DNA from 3 places in the Methylobacterium sp. 1030 genome. Region 3 is predicted to be linked to each of the others. Evidence: predicted binding sites of a transcription regulator. Region 3 holds the regulator's gene; each other region holds the start of a gene.

Evidence for each region. The regulator PhoB, encoded in region 3, activates phosphate uptake and scavenging genes when phosphate is short. The targets are predictions, from matches to a motif close to TGTCATNNANCTGTCAT.
Region 1: ABIC30_RS23160 (inorganic phosphate transporter) is a predicted target of PhoB. The motif match lies at 1,950-1,966, and genes of this name have one in related genera.
Region 2: phnD (phosphate/phosphite/phosphonate ABC transporter substrate-binding protein) is a predicted target of PhoB. The motif match lies at 1,556-1,572, and genes of this name have one in related genera.

What each region holds. Positions count from the first base shown of each region.
Region 1 is NZ_JBEPKM010000017.1:14,267-17,534, reverse strand. It holds gene ABIC30_RS23165 (hypothetical protein) at 1-182, shown strand, start outside; gene ABIC30_RS23160 (inorganic phosphate transporter) at 272-1,900, opposite strand; gene ABIC30_RS23155 (ceramide glucosyltransferase) at 2,098-3,246, shown strand.
Region 2 is NZ_JBEPKM010000025.1:50,029-53,296, reverse strand. It holds gene phnC (phosphonate ABC transporter ATP-binding protein) at 1-422, opposite strand, end outside; gene phnD (phosphate/phosphite/phosphonate ABC transporter substrate-binding protein) at 419-1,441, opposite strand; gene ABIC30_RS27570 (cytochrome P460 family protein) at 1,644-2,156, opposite strand; gene ABIC30_RS27565 (alpha/beta fold hydrolase) at 2,222-3,268, opposite strand, start outside.
Region 3 is NZ_JBEPKM010000016.1:61,310-64,577, reverse strand. It holds gene ABIC30_RS22450 (protein-disulfide reductase DsbD family protein) at 1-1,266, shown strand, start outside; gene phoB (phosphate regulon transcriptional regulator PhoB) at 1,446-2,141, opposite strand; gene phoU (phosphate signaling complex protein PhoU) at 2,264-2,983, opposite strand; gene pstB (phosphate ABC transporter ATP-binding protein PstB) at 3,093-3,268, opposite strand, start outside.

The DNA.
Region 1 (3,268 bases), on a different contig from region 3:
ACGCCCTGAGCCGCATCGCCGGCATCCTCGACGTGCCGGTGGCGAGCTTCTACCCGGATGCCGACCGGCCCGACGCGGCCATGACCCAGGCGGCCGACCTCGTCTCGGCCTTCGTGGCGATCGACAGTCCGGCGGCGCGCCGGACCTGCCTGGCCTTCGTGCGGGCGATGGCGAGTTCCTGAAGCGCCGTGGCGCGCTGCGGGAGGCCGGAGACCGGGTCACTTCGTCGGGGGGCGGAGCGCGGTCTCCGGCCCGTCCGGCCGGACCCGCGTCAGAACACGTGGCGCAGGAGGTAGAAGAGAGCGGCCGCGAGGGTGATCGCCGCCGGCAGGGTCAGGATCCAGGCGAGCGCCATGTTGCGCACCGTGGACATCTGGAGGCCCGAGCCGTTGGCCGCCATCGTGCCGGCGACGCCCGACGACAGGATGTGGGTGGTCGAGACCGGCAGGCCGTAGAGCTCGGCCAGCCCGATCGTGCCGGCGGCGACGATCTCGGCCGACGCGCCCTGCGCGTAGGTCAGGTGGGTCTTGCCGATCTTCTCGCCCACCGTGACGACGATGCGCTTCCATCCGACCATGGTGCCGAGACCCAGCGCCAGGGCGACGCAGACCTTGACCCAGCCCGGGATGTAGCGCGTGCCGTCGTTGAGCAGGCCCGCGTAGCGCTTCAGGTCGGCCTTGTCGGCTTCCGAGAAGTCCGCCCCGGCGCCCGGCAGGACGCGCACCGCGTCGGCGGCGAGGTACATGTCGCTGCGCAGGTTCTGGGTCTGGGCGGCCGGCACCGTGCGGATCGCGCCGTAATTCTTCACGCTGGCGGCGATGTCGTTCGAGAGCGCCGCCAGCGCCGCGTAGACGGGCGGCGTGTTCAGCGCCTTGGTCTTGAGCGCCTCCGTCACGGTCCGGCGCGCGGCCGCGGCGTCCGGCACCGCGGCGCCGGGGGCGCGGGCGGAGAACACCGCGCTCGCCGCCGTCGAGGCCTGCACGAAGGCGGGCGTCGTGTCGTCCGCCATGGTGCGGTTGAGCGCGTAGGCGGTGGGGGCGGCGCCGATCAGGATCAGCATGATCAGGCCCATGCCCTTCTGCCCGTCATTGCCGCCGTGGAAGAACGAGACCAGCGTGCAGGTGAGGATCAGCAGGCCGCGGATCCACGGGGGCGGCGGCGCCTCGCCCGCGGGCGCCTCGTAGAGGTCCCTGCGGCGGACCGTGACCTTCAGGGCGAGCAGCAGCAGCGCCGCGAGCACGAAGCCGCAGACCGGCGAGAACAGCAGCGCCTTGAACACGTTGAGCGCCTGGGTCCAGTCGACGCCCGCGGTGCCGTCGCCGCCGTTCATCAGCTGGTTGGCGAGGCCGACGCCGAGCACCGAGCCGATCAGCGCGTGGGACGACGAGTTCGGCAGCCCGAACGCCCAGGTCCCGAGGTTCCAGATGATGGCCGCCAGCAGCAGCGCGAAGATCATCGCGTAGCCCGCGTGCGAGCCGACGTTGAGGATCAGCTCGACCGGCAGCAGCGTGACGATCGCGTAGGCCACGGCGCCCGAGGACAGCATCACGCCGAGGAAGTTGAACACGCCCGACCAGATCACCGCGACGAGCGGCGGCATCGAGTGCGTGTAGATCACCGTGGCGACCGCGTTGGCGGTGTCGTGGAAGCCGTTCACGAACTCGAAGGCGAGGGCGATCAGCAGGGCGAGGCCGAGCAGCGCGAAGGCGCCGTAGGCCAGGGGCGCTTCCCCGACCGCGTTCATGTCCGCGATGAGGCTCAGCACCGCGTAGCCCAGGCCCGCCACGAGGACGAGCAGGAACGCCACCACCCCGCCGAGATGCATCCCGTGGTCGAGGCGCGGGCCGCCCGCCTTCCGGCCTCCCGCCGCCCCCGACGGCATCACGGCGGTATCGGACATGAACCCTCGCGCGGAATCTTTCGTGGTGAGCGGGGATTAAAACCGCGCGGTGACGGTTGGGTGACGGCCCGCGACGCCGCGCGTCGGCGAGCGTGTCCGAGAGCGTGTCCGAGAGCGTCGGGCGGCGCTGTCACACGCCTGACGCGGTCCGGCCGCTAGCGGACCGGACCGCTCGCCCGATCGCACGAGGGATCCGCATGATTGACGCCACGGTGCCGGCCCTGTCCCTCGGCGCGCTCCTGGCCGTCGTCCAGATCGGCAGCATCGCCGTCGCGGCCCGGCGCCTCGGCCGGGACCACGGCCCGTCGCGGTTCCCGGACGGCGCGCCCGTCTCCCTGGTCCGCCCCCTGCGCGGGGTCGAGGCCTACAGCGAGGAGATGCTCCTCCGCAGCGTCCGTCTCGACTACCCGTCCTACGAGCTGATCTTCTGCGTGGCCGACCCGGCCGACCCGATCGTCCCGATGGTGGAGCGCCTGATCGAGGCCCACCCGCACGTGCCCGCCCGCCTGATCCTCGGCGACGAGCGCGTCAGCGCGAACCCGAAGCTCAACAACTGCCTGCGCGGCTGGCGCGCCGCCGCCCACGACTGGGTGGTGCTCGCCGATTCCAACGTCGCCATGCCGCCGGACTACCTCCAGCGGCTGCAGGCGGCGTGGCGCGCCGATACCGGGCTCGTCTGCTCCACCCCGGCCGGCGCCCGCCCGGGCAGCTTCATGGCGGAGGTGGAGTGCGCCTTCCTGAACACCCTGCAGGCGCGCTGGCAATACGCCGCCGAGGCCTTCGGGCTGGGCTTCGCGCAGGGCAAGAGCATGCTCTGGCACAAGCCCTTCCTGGAGGCGCAGGGCGGCCTCCAGGCGCTCGCGGCCGAGATCGCCGAGGACGCGGCCGCCACCAAGCTCGTGCGTGCCGCCGGCAAGCGGGTCCACCTCGTGGCGAGCCCGTTCGAGCAGCCGCTCGGCCCGCGCGGCTTCCGGGAGGTCTGGTCGCGGCAGCTGCGCTGGGCGCGCCTGCGCCGCGTGACCTTCCCGCTGTTCTTCGCCCCCGAGATCGGCAGCGGCGTCCTGCTGCCGGCGCTCCTCGTCGCCCTCTGGGCCGGAAGCCTCGCGGGCCTCGCGGGCGCTGCCGGCCTCGCCGCCCTGTGCTATGCCGCCGAGCACCGGCTCGCGGCCCGCGCGGGCTGGCACCGCTCGCCCCGCACGCTGGCGGCCTTCCTGGCGCGCGACGCCCTGATCCCGGCGATCTGGGTCGGCGCCTGGATGCGGAGCGCCATCGTGTGGCGGGGCAATGCCATGGACGTGCGCCCCCGGCGGGCCGCCGACGCGCGCACCTACGCGCCGACGGCCTGACCGCCCGGCGATCGGAGACCCT
Region 2 (3,268 bases), on a different contig from region 3:
CACGCGCGCCACGCCGGCACGTAGCCGAGGCGACCGCAGAGCAGGTTCTCCATCACCGAGAGGCGCTCGACCAGGTTGTACTCCTGGAACACCATCCCGATCCGGCGCCGCGCCCGGCGCAGGGCGGGGCCGGAGAGCCGGGCGAGGTCCTCGCCTCTAAACAGGATCTCCCCCGAGGTCGGCTGGACCAGCCGGTTGATGCAGCGGATCAGGGTGCTCTTGCCGGTGCCGGACGGCCCGATGATCGCCGTGAGCCCGGTGCCCGGCACCACGAGGTCGATGCCCTTCAGGACCGGCTGGCCGGCCCGGTACGCCTTGGTCAGCCCGCGGATCACTAGGGCGCGGGGATCGCCCTCGGGTCCGGCCGCCACCGCGCGCGCCGCGCTCCCCGCCGTCACGGCCTGCGTCACGGCCTGAGTCACGGCTTAGGGGCGCCCGCGGCCTTCTTGCGCGCTGCCTCGGCCTCGCGGGCAGCCTCGCGCTCGTAGGCGACCTTGTTGTACGGCGTGCCCGATTCCTCCGCGACCTTGCGGACGATCGCCCAGTCCTTGAGGTAGGTGATCGGCGCGAACCGGTCGTCGCCCTCAAAATCCTTCACCATGTCGGGCGGGAAGCGGAAGTCGTAGAAGCATTGCTTCAGCTTCTCGGCGAGTTCCGGCTTGAGATCGTGGGCGTAGGCGAAACCCGAGGTCGGGAACTTCTCGCTCGTGTAGATCACCCGGTAATCGTCGCCCTTGATCGTGCCGCGGGCGACCATCCGGTAGAACACGTCCGAGGCCACCGGGGCGGCGTCGTAGTCGCCGGTGCCGACGCCCAGCGCCGACTTGTCGTGGCCGCCCGAGTAGATGAGCTTGTAGTCCTCGCCGGGCTTCAGCCCCTGCTCGGGGAACAGCGCCTTGGGCGCGAGGTTGCCGGAATTCGACGACGGCGCCGTGTGGGCCACGCGCTTGCCCTTGAGGTCGGCCAGCGTCCTGTAGGGGCTGCTCGCCTTCACCACGACGATCAGGTTGTAGCCCTCGGCGCCCTTCTCGGTGCCCTTGGCGGCGAACGGGATCGCGCCGGCCATGTTCACCGCGAAGCCGAGGGGCCCGGTCGAGAAGCCCGCCACCGTGAGCCGGCCGGAGCGCATCGCCTCGATCTCGGCGGAGTTCGACTGGACCGGGTAGTAGACGACGCGCTTGCCCGTGCACTGGCTCAGGTAGGTCGTGAACGGCTTGAACGAGTTCTCGTAGACCGCGGGATCCTCCACCGGCGTGTAGGCGAAGACGATCACGCTCGGGTCGCGGGTCTTGGCCGGGACGTCGGCGACGAGGTCCTTGTTGGCGTCGCAGTAGGCGTCGTCGAGTTGGCCGCGGTTGGGGCACTCGTCGGCCCTGAGGGGCGACAGGAAACCGAAGCCGCAGAGCAGCGCCAGGGCTGCGCCGTATCGGGCGATCGTCACGCGCTATCCTCCCTGCGGGGCCGTGCCTCGGGCCGGCGCCGTCATGTCCCGCCCGGTCCGGGCCGAGCTTGAGCCGGCAAAGGTGTAGGCGCCGGCTGACGGGAGACGCAAGGCGCGACAGCGAGAGGACGTTGAGGGAAGCCGCGCGCTGACAGGGGCGTCGTGGCGGCCGTCCGGGCGGCCGTCCGGGCGGCGGCCGGCCTCAGGGCGCGAGCCGCGTGAACACGTAGTCGTGGTCCCGGACATTCGCGCTGTGGCAGGCGAAGCAGGTCTCGTGCTGGGCCGCGTCCGCGGGCTTGCCGTCGACGAAGCGCCCGAACCCCCAGCCCCCCGTCGCCGCGTAGCGCCGCGAATCCTTCACCATGACCTGAACCGTCGTGGCGCCGCCGGGCACGAAGGCCGGGGCGAACTCCGCGGACGGCACCCGCGTCCAGGCGCGCTTCACCAGCACCGTCCCGTCCGGGAACGGCAGGGTGCCCGACCGGTAGGCGTCCAGCGCCCGCGCGTTGCCGACCACGGCGCGCAGCTCGTCGAGGGCCCCGGTCTCCTGCGCGACGCCGACGAGCTGCCAGTCGCGGTACCCGTCCGGGACGGTGACGCCGTAGATCGGCGAGGCCGCCGGGGCGGTCCCGGCATCCACGGCGCGCACCGCGGAGCCTCCCAAAATCAGGCCCGCAGCGAGCAGGGCCGGCAGCGCGACAGCCAGGAACCGCATGGCAACCTCCGTCATCGTCTCGGGATGATCGTGTGTCCGGGGATGATCCGGCCGCGCCGGCGCGGTCAGGCCGCGGCCGCGTCGATCACGGCCTGCGCGAAGGCGCGCGGGGCTTCCTGCGGGAGGTTGTGGCCGATCCCGCCGGTGATCAGCCGGTGCGCGTAGCGTCCGGTGAACTTGGCCGCGTAGCTGGCGGGATCCGGATGCGGGGCGCCGTTCGCGTCGCCCTCCAGGGTGATGGTCGGCACGCCGATCGTGGGCGCCTGCGCGAGGCGGCTCTCCAGCGCATCGTACCGGCGCTCGCCCTCGGCGAGGCCCATCCGCCAGCGGTAATTGTGGATGACGATGCTGACTTGATCCGGGTTGTCGAGGGCTGGGGCACTCCGCGCGAAGGTGGCGTCGTCGAAGCGCCAGCGCGGCGAGGCGGTCTGCCAGATCAGCTTGGCGAAGTCGGCGCGGTAGGCCTCGTAGCCGGCCCGCCCCCGGCTGGTGGCGAAGTAGAACTGGTACCACCAGGACAGCTCGGCCCGCGGCGGCAGCGGCTTCTTGCCGGCCTCCTGGTTGCCGATCAGGTAGCCGCTGACCGCCACCAGCGCCCGGCACCGCTCCGGCCACAGCGCCGCGACGATGTCGGCAGTCCGCGCGCCCCAGTCGAAGCCGCCCAGGACGGCCTGGGGGATCTTCAGGGCGTCCATCAGGGCGATGACGTCCACCGCGAGTGCCGCCTGCTCGCCGTTCCGGACCGTGTCCGACGCCAGGAAACGGGTGGTGCCGTAGCCGCGCAGGTACGGCACGATCACCCGGTACCCGGCCGCCGTGAGGATCGGAACGACCTCCGCGAAGGCGTGGATGTCGTAGGGCCAGCCGTGCAGCAGGATGACCGCCGGACCGTCGGCGGGACCGGCATCGACGTAGCCGACGTCGAGCACGCCGGCCTCGACCTGCTTCAGGACGCTCGGCATGGCGCCGGGGACCGGGGCGCCGGGGGCCGAGCCGCCCTGCGCCCGCGCGGTCCGGCCGAGGCCGAGCTCGGCGAGGGCGGCGGTGGCTACCGCGCTCTTCAGGAGGCGGCGGCGGCTCCAGGCGGATGTGTCGGGATCGGTCTCGCGGGC
Region 3 (3,268 bases):
GCCGCCGACTTCGACGCGCTGACGCTGGCGACCGCCGCGGCCTTCGCCTTCCTCGGCGGCCTGATCCTCAATCTGATGCCCTGCGTCTTCCCGGTCCTGTCGATCAAGGTGCTCGGCCTCGTGCGGCACGCGGGCGAGGGGCCGGCTCGGCTGCGGCTCCACGGCCTCGCCTACACGGCCGGCGTCCTGGCGAGCTTCCTGGCGCTCGCCGCCGCGCTGATCGGCCTGAAGAGCGGCGGGGCCGCGATCGGCTGGGGGTTCCAGCTCCAGTCGCCCGCCATCGTGGCGGGGCTCGCCTACCTGCTGTTCGCGATGGGCCTGAGCCTCTCGGGCGCGGTCCATGTCGGAGGCCGGCTCGCCGGCCTCGGCGACGGCCTCACCCGGCGCGGCGGCCTGAGCGGCTCGTTCTTCACCGGCGTGCTCGCGACCCTGGTGGCGACGCCCTGCACGGCGCCGTTCATGGGCTCGGCGGTGGGCTTCGCGCTGACCCAGAGCGCCGGCGTGGCGCTCGCCGTCTTCGCGAGCCTCGGCCTCGGCCTCGCCCTGCCCTTCCTGCTCCTGACCCTCTGGCCGCCGGCCCTGCGGGCGCTGCCGCGGCCGGGCGCCTGGATGGAGACCCTCAAGCAGGTGCTGGCCTTCCCGGTCTACGCCACCGTGGCGTGGCTGATCTGGGTGCTGGCGCAGCAGGTCGACCCGCGCGGGCTGCTGGCGGCGCTGATCGGCCTCGTCCTCGTGGGCTTCGCCGCCTGGGCCTGGGAGCACGGCCGCGCCGCCCCGCCGCGGGCCGGCCGGGTCGCGCAGGCCGCCGCCGCGCTGGCGCTGATCGCCGTCGGGGCCCTCGCCGTCACCCTGCCCCGGGACCGCGCCGCGCCGGCCGCGCAGGCCGCCGCCGACGGGATCGAGCCGTTCACGCAGGCGCGCCTCGACGCCCTGGTCGACGCGCACCGCCCCGTCTTCGTGGACATGACCGCCGCGTGGTGCATCACCTGCGCGGTCAACGAGGCGACCTCGCTCAACACCAAGGCCGTGCGGGCCGCGATGGCCGAGCGCGGCGTGACCTACATGAAGGGCGACTGGACCAACCAGAACCCCGAGATTACCCGCCTCCTGGAGAAGCACGGGCGCAGCGGCGTCCCGCTCTACCTGCTCTATACCGGGACGGGAGAGCCCCAGGTGCTGCCGCAGATCCTCACCGAGGGGACGGTCCTGGCGGCGCTGGAGGCGGTGCCGGCCGCCTCGGGCCGGAGCGCGGCGCTGGCGCGCTGAATCCCTGGAGACCGGGACGCGCGGATCTTCGCGGGCCCGTCCCACCGTCTTTGCGAGCGGAGCGAAGCAACCCAGCAGCGCCGCGCGCATCGGCGTCCCGCCGCCCTGGGTCGCTTCGCTGCGCTCGCGATGACGGTGCGCCGGAGCGAAGTCCTATCCGGACGGCCAGTGAGGCCGCCTCAGGCCTCCAGCGAGAAGGTCTCGTCGAAGGCGTAGCCCGAGCCCCGGACCGTACGGATCGGGTCGGTCTGGCGCGGGCCGTTCAGCGCCTTGCGCAGCCGCCCGACATGGACGTCGACGGTACGCTCGTCGATGTAGACGTCGTGGCCCCACACCCCGTCGAGGAGCTGCTCGCGGGAGAAGACCCGGCCCGGCGCCAGCATCAGGAATTCCAGGAGCCGGAACTCCGTGGGGCCCAGATGCAGCTCCTCGCCGCCGCGGCGGACGCGGTGGCCGGTGCGGTCGAGTTCCAGGTCGCCGGCCGCTAGCCGGTCCGAGACGTGGGCGGGCTTGGCCCGGCGCAGGAGCGCGCGGATCCGGGCGAGCAGCTCCGGGACCGAGAACGGCTTGACGATGTAGTCGTCGGCGCCCGTGCCGAGACCGCGGACGCGGTCGCCCTCCTCGCCCCGGGCGGTGAGCATAATCACCGGCAGGCGCTCGGTCTCCCGGCGCGCCCGGATCCGGCGGCACAGCTCGATCCCCGAGAGGCCGGGCAGCATCCAGTCGAGCAGGACGAGGTCCGGGATCCGCTCCGCCAGGAGCAGCTCGGCGTCGTCGCCGCGCGCCGCCGAATCCACCAGGAAGCCCTCGGCCTCCAGGTTGTAGCGGAGCAGCGTGCTCAGGGCCTCCTCGTCCTCGACGATCAGGACTTGCATGCTCACGTTCGAAGACTCGTTCTGCGGGCGGTCCCCGGATGGTGCAGGAGGCGCCGCCCCGCCTCAACCCGCACGGAGAGTGACCCCGGCCGCGCCCACAGGAAGGCGCCGGGGTCGGCGCCTCACGGCGCCTGCACGCCGTCCACGGTCGCGTAGTTCGACGCGTCGTTCTTCGGCCGGTCACCCGCCAGCGTCTCGCCCGTGGCGAGGTAGTGGATCGTCTCGGCGATGTTGGTGGTGTGGTCGCCGATGCGCTCGACGTTCTTCGCGCAGAACAGGAGATGCGTGCAGAACGAGATGTTGCGCGGATCCTCCATCATGTAGGTCAGGAGCTCGCGGAACAGGGAATTGTACAGGGCGTCGATCTCGCCGTCGCGCTCCCAGACGTCGTGGGCCGCCTGGACGTCGCGGCTCCCGTAGGCGTCGAGCACGTCCTTGAGCTGACCCTCGGCGAGGTCGCTCATGTGGCGCACGCCGAGCACGATCTTCTGGGCCGGCGCCTGGTCGGAGATCGCCACCACGCGCTTGGCGACGTTCTTGGCGAGGTCGCCGATCCGCTCCAGATCGCCGGAGACGCGGATCGCCGAGATGGTCTCGCGCAGGTCGATCGCCAGGGGCTGGCGCCGGGCGATCAGCAGCACGGCGCGCTCCTCGATGTCCCGCTGCAGCGCGTCGAGGCGCTTGTCGGCGAGGATCACCGCCTGGGCGAGCGTGTCGTCCCGGCGCACGAGGGCGTCGGTCGCCTCCGCGGTCATCTTCTCGGCGACGCCGCCCATCTCCGAGATCGAGCGACGCAGGTTCTCCAGGTCGGTGTCGTAGGAGGTGACGATATGGCCGGGCATGGCGGATCCTTCGATGGGGTCCCGGGGACGGCCCTCCGGGAGGCTTGCGGGACCCGCCGGCGCGCCGGAGACGCGAGCGGCGGTCCCGGGACCGGAGCGGCCCGGCAGACTAGCCGAAGCGGCCGGTGATGTAGTCCTGCGTGCGGCGTTCCGTCGGGTTCATGAACATCCGGTTGGTCGGACCGAACTCGACGAGCTGCCCCAGATACATGAAGGCGGTGAACTGCGAGATGCGCGCCGCCTGCTGCATGTTGTGCGTGACGATCACGATGGTGAACTCGTCGC